DNA from 3 places in the Kineococcus gypseus genome. Region 2 is predicted to be linked to each of the others. Evidence: riboswitches for the same ligand, from Rfam matches in the RefSeq annotation. Region 2 holds a riboswitch; each other region holds the start of a gene.
The links. Region 2 has a riboswitch for thiamine pyrophosphate ahead of ACRYMN_RS13215 (ECF transporter S component). Riboswitches for the same ligand answer to the same signal wherever they lie in the genome.

Region 1 (3,259 bases), on a different contig from region 2:
CCGGCGCGCTCGAGCACGTCGAGCAGGGAGCCGCGCGCGGCGGGGTCCACCCGGCGCAGCGCCACCGTGGTCAGCTCCGTGCCCGAGGCGCGCAGCGCCCGCTCGAGCACGTCGTGGTTGGCGGCGCCGCCGGTGCCGGTGATCAGCCGGGAGGTGAACTCCCGCCCGGCGATGGTCAGCGGGTCGTGCGCGGTGGCGCGCAGCGTCGGCGCGCTCACCCGCCCGCCACCGCCCGCACCAGCTCCAGGCGGTCCCCCGCCGCCACGGGCGTGGACCCCCACGCCCCGGCGGGCACCACCTCCTCGCCCAGCGCCACCGCCGTGCCGCGCCCGGCCTCCAGCCCGGGGGCGAAGGCCGCCACCACGTCGGCGACGCTGGCGCCGTCCGGCACGCGCAGCGCCTCGCCGTTCACCAGCACCTCCAGCTGCTCCGCCAGGACCGCCCGCTCGAACCCGCTCACCGCACCCCCACCTCCTCGCGGGCCGCGGCCCGCGCTCCGAACCGGCCCGGGTCGCACGCGGCGACCTCGGGCGGGACCTCGACGCCGTCGGCGAGGTCGGCGACCGCGTCGGCCGTCACCCCCGACAGCAGCACCCCGTTGCGGTGGTGGCCCACCGCCAGCAGCAGCCCGGGCACCTCGCCGAACCCGATCAGCGGCAGGTTGTCGGGCGAGCCGGGGCGCGAGCGCGCCAGCACCTCCACCAGCTCCAGCTCCGCCACGGCCGGCACGAGGGCCTGCGCGTCGCGCAGCAGGTCGTGCACGCCGCCGGCGGTGACGGTCTCGTCGAAGCCGCGGTCCTCGCTGGTGGCGCCGACGACGAGCTCGCCGTCCTCGCGCGGCACGAGGTAGACGTCGCGGTCGCGCACGACGCCGCGCACGGTGCGCTGCAGCACGTGCTCCCCCTCGGGCATGCGCAGCCGCGCCACCTGCCCCTTGACCGGGCGCACCGGCGCGTGGGCCTGCGCGCGCGCCCCGGTGGCCAGCACCACCAGCGGCGCGCGCACCTCCCCGCCGCCGGCCAGGCGCACGCCCACCGCGCGCCCGCCCACCCGCAGGACCTCCCCCCGCGCGGGCAGCACCTGCACACCGCGGCGCCCGGCGGCCGTGCGCAGCGCCCGCAGCAGCGAGCGCGGGTCCACCTGGTGGTCGCCGGGCACGAGGGTCCCGCCGGAGACGGCCGGGTCCAGCAGCGGCTCCAGGCGCCGGCACTCCCGCCCGCTGAGGGCCCGCACGTCCAGCCCGAGGCGCTCCTGGGTGCGGCGCACGTCGGCCAGGCGGGCGCGGTCGCCGGCGTCCAGGGCCACCACGAGCGTGCCGCAGGCGCGGTGCGCGACGGGCGAGCCGGAGGCGGCGGCCGCCTCGGCGGCGTAGCGGGCGAAGCCCTCCGCGGCCAGCAGCCCCAGGCCCAGCAGGTCGTGCTCGCCGTGGTGCAGCTCGCTGACGGGGGCCAGCATCCCGGCGGCGGCGCGGGAGGCGCCCTCGCCGGGGTCGGGGTCGACCAGGACCACGGAGCGGCCGCGCTCGGCCAGCCGCCACGCGCACGCGGTGCCCACCACGCCGCCCCCCAGGACGACGACGTCGCACGTCAGCACGGCACCCTCCCTCCGCCGGCACGACCCGGAGCAGGTTCGACGGTCGGCGAGTGCGCTCGCCCTCTCAGCCCGCGATCCCGGGCTCCCGTGGTGCGCTCACCCTACCTGCGGCTGCTGGCACACTCGCGCGGGTGCCGAGCGCCCCGGGGACCCCCGCCACCACCGACCCGCGGGCGGCGCTGCGCGCCGCCCGCCTGTACCTGTGCACCGGCGCGCGCCGGCGCGAGGGCGACCTGGAGCAGTTCCTCGACGCGGTGCTGGCCGCCGGCGTGGACGTCGTGCAGCTGCGCGAGAAGCACCTGGAGGCGGCCGAGGAGCTGGAGCTGCTGCAGGTGCTGGCCGCCGCGGCCGCCCGCCACGGGCGCCTGCACGCCGTCAACGACCGCGCCGACGTGGCCGCCACCGCCGGCGCGCCCGTGCTGCACCTGGGCCAGCGGGACCTGCTGCCGGCGGCCGCGCGGCCCCTGGTGGGGCCGGCGACGGTGATCGGCCGCTCGACGCACTCCCCGGCGCAGTTCGACGCCGCGGTGGCCGACGCGGACGTGGACTACGCGTGCGTGGGCCCCACCTGGGCCACCCCGACCAAGCCCGGCCGCGCGGCCACCGGCCTGGAGCTGGTGCGCCACGCGGCCGCGAGCGCCGGCGCCACCCCCTGGTTCGCCATCGGCGGCATCGACCCGTCCACCGTGGAGCAGGTCGTGGACGCCGGCGCGCGGCGGGTCGTCGTGGTGCGGGCCGTGACGGAGGCGGACGACCCGGCCGGGGCCGTCGCGGCGCTGCTGCGCGCGCTGCCGGGACCGGCCGCGGGCTGAGCCGGCCGCCGGCTGAGCCGGGCGCGGTCAGGACGGCGGTGCGGGCCGGGCGCGCTGCGGGTACGGGGTCTCACCGCGCGCGAGCATCGCGACGAACTGCGCGATGCGGCGCTCGCGGGTCTCGGCCCGCTTCACCGAGCCCAGGCGGTGGATCAGGGCGTAGCGGTTCGTCCTCGTGAGCACCTCGAACATCGCCCGCGCCGCCGGGTCGGCGGCGATCGCGGCGGCGAGGTCGTCCGGCACCTCGGCCTCCGACGGGGGCGCGTACGCGGCCGCCCAGCGCCCGTCGGCCTGCGCCGCGGCCACCGCCGCGCGGCCCGCCGGCAGCACCCGGCCCTCGGCCTCGAGGCGGGCCACGTTCGCCACGTTGCGCTGCGACCAGGCGCTGCGCGGCCCGCGCGGGGTGTAGCGCACCAGCGAGGTGTGCTCGTCGCGCCTGCGGCCCTGCCCGTCGATCCAGCCCACGCACAGCGCCTCGTCCACGGCCTGCTGCCACGTCAGCGACGTGACCGTGCCCCCCTTGCGGCCCAGCGCCAGCCACACCCCCGGCGAGGTGGCGTGGTGCTCGAGCAGCCACGCGCGCAGCGCGGCGGCGTCCGCGACGACCAGCTCCTGAAGCTCCCCGCTCCCGGTCACGGCTCCACGCTAGGTGCCGCCCCCGACACCACCGCCGACACCGCCCGGGGCCGGGGCGGGGACGGCGGGCGGGGCGGGGGCCGCCAGGGAGCCCAGGTGCGCGCCGGCGGCGCGCGCCAGCGCGCGCAGCGTCTGCTGCTGGGTGCTGTTCAGCGTGCGCGGTCGCTGGTCGAGCACGCACACGGTGCCCAGCAGGTGCCCGGCGGCGTCGGTGACGG
Region 2 (3,259 bases):
GGCCCAGGCCGCGGCCGGTGAGGGCGTCGCCGGCCAGGGGCCCGCCGGCGGGCAGGCGCGGGGTCAGCAGGCCGGCGGGCACGTCGGCCGGGCGCGGCGCGGGCGCACCGGGCAGCCACAGCTCCCCCTGACCGGCGCCGGCGGTCAGCACCCGCGCCGGCGGGCCGTCCGCCGCGAGGCGCCCGTCGCGGCCCAGCAGCACGACGCGGTCCACGTGCGGCGCCCACCCGGCCAGGTCGTGGTCGACGACGACGAGGGTGCGCCCGGCGGCGGCCCCCAGCACGGCGGCGCGCACCGCCGCGGCGGTGGGGGCGTCGAGCATCGAGGTGGGCTCGTCCAGCAGCAGCACCCCGGGCAGCAGCGCGAGCACCCCGGCCAGGGCCAGTCGCTGGCGCTCGCCGCCGGAGAGGGTGGCCACCTCCCGCTCGCGCCCGGCGGTGAAGCGGGCCGCGGCGTGGGCGCGCGCCACGCGCTCCCACACCTCCTCGCGCGCCAGGGCGAGGTTCTCCGGCCCGAAGGCGGTGTCGCGCCCGGCGGTGGCGGCCACCACCGCGTCGAGGGGGTCCTGCAGCAGCAGCCCGGCGGCGCCGGGGCGGGCCGCGGCGCCGCCGACGAGGACCTCGCCGGCGGCCACCGGCTCGCCGCCGGGCGCCTCCTCCAGCACGCCGGCCAGCGCGCGCAGCAGGGTGGACTTGCCCGAGCCGCTGGGCCCGGCCAGCAGCACCCGCTGCCCGGCGGGCACGTCGAGGTCGACGTCGCGCAGCACGGGCGCGGCGGCACCGGGCGGGGTGACGACCAGCCCGCGCACCCGCAGGGCCGCGGGCGCGGCGGGCGCCGGGCGGACCGCCTCAGCCACGCCGGCGGTGCTCGTGGCCCGCGGCGAACGCGGACAGCGCACCGGCGCGGGCCAGCGCGCGCACCAGCGCCCAGCCGCCCAGGCCGGCGACCAGCGCGCCGGAGAGCGCGAAGAAGCCCAGGTAGACGAGCTTCCAGTCGAAGCCCCAGTCGGCGTAGTAGACGCTCCACTCGTAGGCGACGACCTCCAGGGCCGCGGCCAGCACCCCGCCGAGGACGGCGACGCCCAGGCTCCAGCGCCGCCACAGGAAGACCGCCACGGCGATCTCCACGCCCAGGCCCTGCAGCACGCCCGAGATGAGCACGCCGCCGCCCCAGCGGTTGCCCAGCAGGGCCTCGACGGTGGCGGCGACCACCTCCGCGAGCAGGGCCGCGCCGGGGCGGCGCACCACGAGGGCCGCCACGACGGCGGGCAGCAGCCACACGCCGGCGACCAGGCCGGCCAGGGGGGCGAAGACGTTGAAGGCCGGGCTGAAGACGTTGTACGCCTGGTCCCAGCCCCAGAAGACGACGCCGAACGCGACGCCGAGCACGGCGGTGGTGACGACGTCCACGGTGCGCCAGCGGCCGGCGGGGCGGCGCGCGGACTTCTGCAGCGAGGTGGTGCTCACGGTGTCCTCCCGGGTCCCAGGAGGGGGACCCGGGGCGCACGCGGCCCCGGATCGAGGTGGTACCCGACTCCCTACGCCGGTGCTAACCGGATCAGGTCGAGGGTCTGCGGCTGCCCGCACTCTCAGCGCCCCGCGGCGCTCCCCTGTCGTTCGCGGCACACCCTACCCCCCGGCACGGGTCCCGCGCCGGGCCGGCGCCGGGCCGGCGTCGGGGAGGATGGGGGCGTGCTGCGACACCTGCGTGGACCCGACGGCGGCCCCTCCCGGGGGGTGCGGCTGATCACCGTCGTGCTCATCGTGGCGCTGCTCGGCGCGGCCGCCACGGCGCTGCTGCCGGCGCTGCGCTGGTTCCTCGACCTGCTCTAGGGCAGGGTGCTCGCCATGAGCTCGATCATCTGGAAGCTGGTGGGTCCCGGGGCAGGAGTGCTCTCCGCCGCGGTCGCGAGCCGCGTGACGCGGAAGGTCTGGGTGACGCTGACGAAGAGCCCGCCGCCGGACAACCCGGAGGACCCGGACGTGGCGTGGAGGGAGGCGGTGGCCTGGGCGCTGGCCTCCGGGGCGATCATCGGCGTGACGCGCCTGCTCGTGGAGCGCCAGGCGGCGGTGTGGTACCGCAAGAGCTTCGGCGAGCAGCCCCCCGGCCTGGGCGCCGGGCGCGACGGCCGCGACGTCTGACAGCGCGCCGCGAGGCCCGAGGTCCGAGGTCCTCGACGCCTGGAGCCCTCGGCGCCCGCCGCGGCCGCGCTCAGCCCCAGCGGGCGGCGAGGCGGTCGTGGCGGGCGTCGGCCCCGGGGTCGGCGCGGCGCAGCCGCGCGGTCGCGTCGTGGTGCTCGACGATCTCCCGGGCGCCGGCGGTGAAGGTGGTGGTGGCCGCGAAGCCGGGCACCAGGCGCTTGACCTTGGTGTTGTCGAAGACCACCGAGTGCGCCTTGTCGCCCAGCAGGCTCTCCCCGCGGGAGGGGTCGTCGCGGGCGATGGCGTCGGAGGGCACGTGCACGAGCAGCGGCTCGTCCACCCCGGCGGCGCGCGCCAGGGCGCGGTGCACCGCGTCCCAGGTGAGGACCTCGTCGGAGGTGATGTGCACCGCCTCGCCCGTCAGGGCCGGCTCGCCCAGCAGGGGCACGAAGCCGCGCGCGAAGTCGGCGTGGTGGGTGAGCACCCACAGCGAGGTGCCGTCGCCGTGCACCACGACGGGCGCGCCGCGGCGCATGCGCTCCACGGCGCTCCAGCCGCCGTCCAGGGGCACCGAGGTGCGGTCGTAGGTGTGGCTGGGGCGCACCACCGCGGCCGGGAAGCCGTCCTCGCGCAGGGCGCGGGCCAGCAGCTCCTCGCAGGCGATCTTGTTACGGGAGTACTGCCAGAACGGGTTCCACAGCGGCGTGGACTCGGTGATGGGCAGGTGCCCGACGGGCTTGCGGTAGGCGGAGGCGCTGGAGACGAACCAGTACTGCCCCACCCGCCCGCGGAAGGTCTCCACGTCGGCGGCGACGTGCTCGGGGGTGAAGGCGAGGAAGTCCACCGCCACGTCGAACTCGTGCCCGCGCAGCGCCTCGCGCACGGCGGCGACGTCGCGCACGTCGGCCGTGAGCCGGCGCACCCCCTCGGGCAGGGGCCGCTCGGCCGCCGAGCCGCCGCGGTTCAGGACGGTCAGGTCCACCCCGCGCTCGACGGCCAGGGCCGCGCACGCGGAGCTGATGACCCCCGTGCCCCCCAGGAACAGCACCCTCAGCGCCACGCGCCCACCCCCGGCGTCCTCGTCGACCCGCTGCGCGCCGACGGCGCCGGCGACCGCG
Region 3 (3,259 bases), on a different contig from region 2:
CTGGTGGTGCAGGCCTTCGCGTGCGTGACGGCCGTCATCGGCCTCGTGCTCGCCCTGGGCCGCGACGAGCGCGACGCGCTGCTGGCCGACGTGCGCGCCCGCGCGGAGGAGTCGCGCCGGCAGGCCGAGAGCGCCGAGCTGCTCAGCGGGGCGCTGCGCTCCCTCAACGCCGCCGAGGACGCCCGCGAGGTGCTGTGCGAGGTGACCGCCCGCACCACCGGCGCCGACGCGGTGCACCTGGTCGAGCCCGACGGGCGCGGCGCGCTGGTCACCCGCGCCGTGTGGGGCGAGGGCGCCACCGCCCTCTCCGTGCCCGCGGGCGAGGGGGGCGCGCTCACCGAGGCGTTCCGCAGCGGCGAGCCGCGCTTCGAGGTCGGCCCGCCCGCCCTCCCCGGCGCCGCCTCGGCGGCCCACCAGCCGATCACCACCGCGGGCGGGCGCACCGCCGGGCTGCTCGTCATGTGCTGGCGCGAGCCCCTGGCGGAGCTGCCGGCCCCCGCGCGGGCGCTGGTGTCCGTGCTGGCGCTGGAGGCCGCGCACGGCATCGAGCGCGCCGACCTGCTCACCCAGCTGGCGCTGGCCGCCGAGCGCGACCCGCTGACGGGGCTGGCCAACCGGCGCCGCTGGGACGAGACGACCGCGCAGGAGATCGCCCGCGCCGTGCGCTCGGGGCTGCCGCTGTCCTTCTGCCTGGTCGACCTGGACCACTTCAAGCGCTACAACGACACGCAGGGCCACCTGGCCGGCGACGCGCTGCTGCAGGAGTTCGCCACCGCCGCCTCCGGGTGCCTGCGCGAGGTGGACACCCTGGCGCGCTGGGGCGGGGAGGAGTTCGTCCTGGCGCTGCCCGGGTGCAGCGCCGCCGGGGCGCGCGCCGTGGCCGACCGCATCCGCGCCGTCGTCCCGCGCGGGCAGACGTGCACGATCGGCGTCGCGCAGTGGCAGCCCGGCCTCAGCGCCGCCGAGGTGATCGCCCTGGCCGACCTGGCGCTGTACGAGGGCAAGGCCGCCGGGCGCGACACCACCGTCGTCAGCGACGTCGCCCTGCCCGGCGCCGTCGCGCGCTAGCCGCCCCCGCCCTCCCCGCCCCTCCCGCCCCCTCCCGGGGGCGCGCCGCGCCGGTGCTAGGTTCGCGACCGACACGGGGTGCCCCGCGAGGGGCTGAGATCACACCCGTCGAACCTGACGCAGGTAGTGCTGACGAAGGGATGTCACGGCGTGGGAGCCGTCAGTACCCCCGCGCGCCCGAGCGCGCAGCAGGTCGCGGACGTCCGCGACGCCGTCGCCCGCGAGCACCCGCTGGTGCAGTGCCTGACGAACTCGGTGGTCACCACGATCACCGCGAACGTGCTGCTGGCCGCCGGTGCCGCGCCCGCGATGGTCGACAACCCCCGCGAGGCCGCGCAGTTCGCGCGCCTGGCCTCCGCGGTGCTGGTCAACGTCGGCACCCTGGACGACGAGCGGGCCCGCGCCATGGCGCTGGCGGCCGAGGCGGCGCGCGGGGCCGGCACCCCGTGGGTGCTGGACCCCGTGGCCGTCGGCGGGCTGGCCTTCCGCACCTCGGTGGCCCGCGAGCTGCTGCAGCACCGCCCGGACGTGGTGCGCGCCAACGCCTCCGAGGTGCTGGGCCTGGAGGGCTCCGGCACCGGCGGGCGCGGGGTGGACTCCACCGCCGGCGCCGAGGACGCCCTGGCCGCCGCGCACCGCCTCGCCGAGCGCACCGGCGGCGTCGTGGCCGTCTCCGGCGAGGTGGACGTCCTCGTGCACGGCGGGCGCGAGGTGCGCGTGCGCGGCGGCTCCCCGCTGCTGACGCGCACCACCGGCGCCGGCTGCGCGCTGGGCGCGCTGGTCGCCGCGTGCACCGCCGCGGCCGGCGACCCGCTGCTGGGGGCGGTGACCGCGCACGCCCACGTGGCGCTGGCCGCCGAGCGCGCCGCCGCCCGCGCCGGCGGGCCCGGCTCCTTCGCCGTCGCGTGGGTCGACGAGCTCGACGCCGTGGACGCCGCCGCGCTGCGCGCCGACGTCGAGCGCGGCGGGCGGCTCGCGTGAGCGCGCGCGTGCCGTCCACGCGCGTCCCGTCGCTGTACCTGGTCACCGACAGCGCGCTGTGCGGGCCGCGCGGGGTGCCCGCCGTGGTGCGCGCCGCCGTCGCCGGCGGGGTGGACGCGGTGCAGGTGCGCGAGAAGGGCGCGAGCGACCGCGACCTGCTGGCCCTGGTGCGCGCGGTGCAGGAGGTGCTGGAGGGCACCGGCGTGCCGCTGCTGGTGGACGACGCCGTGGACGTCGCGCTGGTCGCCGGCGCCGACGGCGTGCACCTGGGCCAGTCCGACCTGCCCGCCGAGGACGTGCGCCGCCTGCTCGGCCCGCAGATGCTGCTGGGCCTGTCCGTCTCCACCGTCGAGCAGGCGCGCGCGGTGCCCCCCGGCGTCGTGGACCACCTCGGCGTCGGGCCCGTGCACGCCACGCCCACCAAGACCGACGCGGCCGCCCCCCTGGGCGCCGGGGGCGTGCGCGCCGTCGTCGAGGCCGCCGCCGGCACCCCGTGCGTGGCCATCGGCGGGATCGGCGCCGCGAACCTGCACGAGCTGCGCGGCACCGGCGTGGCCGGGGTCTGCGTCGTCTCCGCGGTGTGCGCGGCGCCCGACCCGCGCGCGGCCGCCTCAGCCCTGCGCGCCGCGTGGGCCGCGCCGTCCGGTGCGGGGGTGGCCCGGTGAGCGCGCGCGTCGCCTTGAGCGTGGCCGGCAGCGACCCCAGCGGGGGAGCGGGCGTGCAGGCGGACCTGAAGACGTTCGGCGCGCTCGGCGCCTACGGCACCGCCGTGCTCACCGCGCTGACCGCGCAGAGCACCCGCGGCGTCGCCGCCGTGCACGTGGTGCCCGCCGCGTTCGTGCGCGAGCAGCTGGAGGTGCTGCTCGACGACGTGACCGTCCACGCCACCAAGACCGGGATGCTCGCCGACGCGGCGATCACCCGGGCGGTGGCCGCCGTGCTGCGCGAGCGCCGCCCCGGCCCGCTCGTGGTGGACCCCGTCATGGTCGCCACCAGCGGCGACCGGCTGCTGGACGCCTCCGCGGTCGCGGCCGTGCGCGACGAGCTCGTGCCGCTGGCGGACCTGGTCACCCCCAACGTGCCCGAGGCGGCGGTGCTGCTGGGCGCCGAGCCGGCCCGCGACGAGGAGGAGGTCGCCGCCCAGGCCGAGGAGCTGATGCGGCGCACCGGCACCGCGGTGCTGCTCAAGGGCGGGCACCTGCACGGCGAG

Region 1: it holds a riboswitch for thiamine pyrophosphate, as region 2 does, so the genes downstream of both, thiO (glycine oxidase ThiO) here and ACRYMN_RS13215 (ECF transporter S component) in region 2, are expected to answer to the same signal.
Region 3: it holds a riboswitch for thiamine pyrophosphate, as region 2 does, so the genes downstream of both, thiM (hydroxyethylthiazole kinase) here and ACRYMN_RS13215 (ECF transporter S component) in region 2, are expected to answer to the same signal.

The regions. Positions count from the first base shown of each region.
Region 1 covers NZ_JBJLRD010000042.1:18,585-21,843, forward strand. The annotation lists gene ACRYMN_RS15245 (thiazole synthase) at 1-218, opposite strand, end outside; gene thiS (sulfur carrier protein ThiS) at 215-460, opposite strand; gene thiO (glycine oxidase ThiO) at 457-1,593, opposite strand; TPP riboswitch at 1,583-1,692, opposite strand; gene thiE (thiamine phosphate synthase) at 1,725-2,405, shown strand; gene ACRYMN_RS15265 (YdeI/OmpD-associated family protein) at 2,433-3,041, opposite strand; gene ACRYMN_RS15270 (EAL domain-containing protein) at 3,051-3,259, opposite strand, start outside.
Region 2 covers NZ_JBJLRD010000032.1:27,353-30,611, reverse strand. The annotation lists gene ACRYMN_RS13220 (ATP-binding cassette domain-containing protein) at 1-856, opposite strand, end outside; gene ACRYMN_RS13215 (ECF transporter S component) at 849-1,466, opposite strand; TPP riboswitch at 1,518-1,621, opposite strand; gene ACRYMN_RS13210 (hypothetical protein) at 1,692-1,832, shown strand; gene ACRYMN_RS13205 (DUF4235 domain-containing protein) at 1,848-2,141, shown strand; gene ACRYMN_RS13200 (NAD-dependent epimerase/dehydratase family protein) at 2,212-3,201, opposite strand.
Region 3 covers NZ_JBJLRD010000009.1:79,279-82,537, forward strand. The annotation lists gene ACRYMN_RS05205 (GGDEF domain-containing protein) at 1-1,068, shown strand, start outside; TPP riboswitch at 1,133-1,226, shown strand; gene thiM (hydroxyethylthiazole kinase) at 1,219-2,049, shown strand; gene thiE (thiamine phosphate synthase) at 2,046-2,714, shown strand; gene thiD (bifunctional hydroxymethylpyrimidine kinase/phosphomethylpyrimidine kinase) at 2,711-3,259, shown strand, end outside.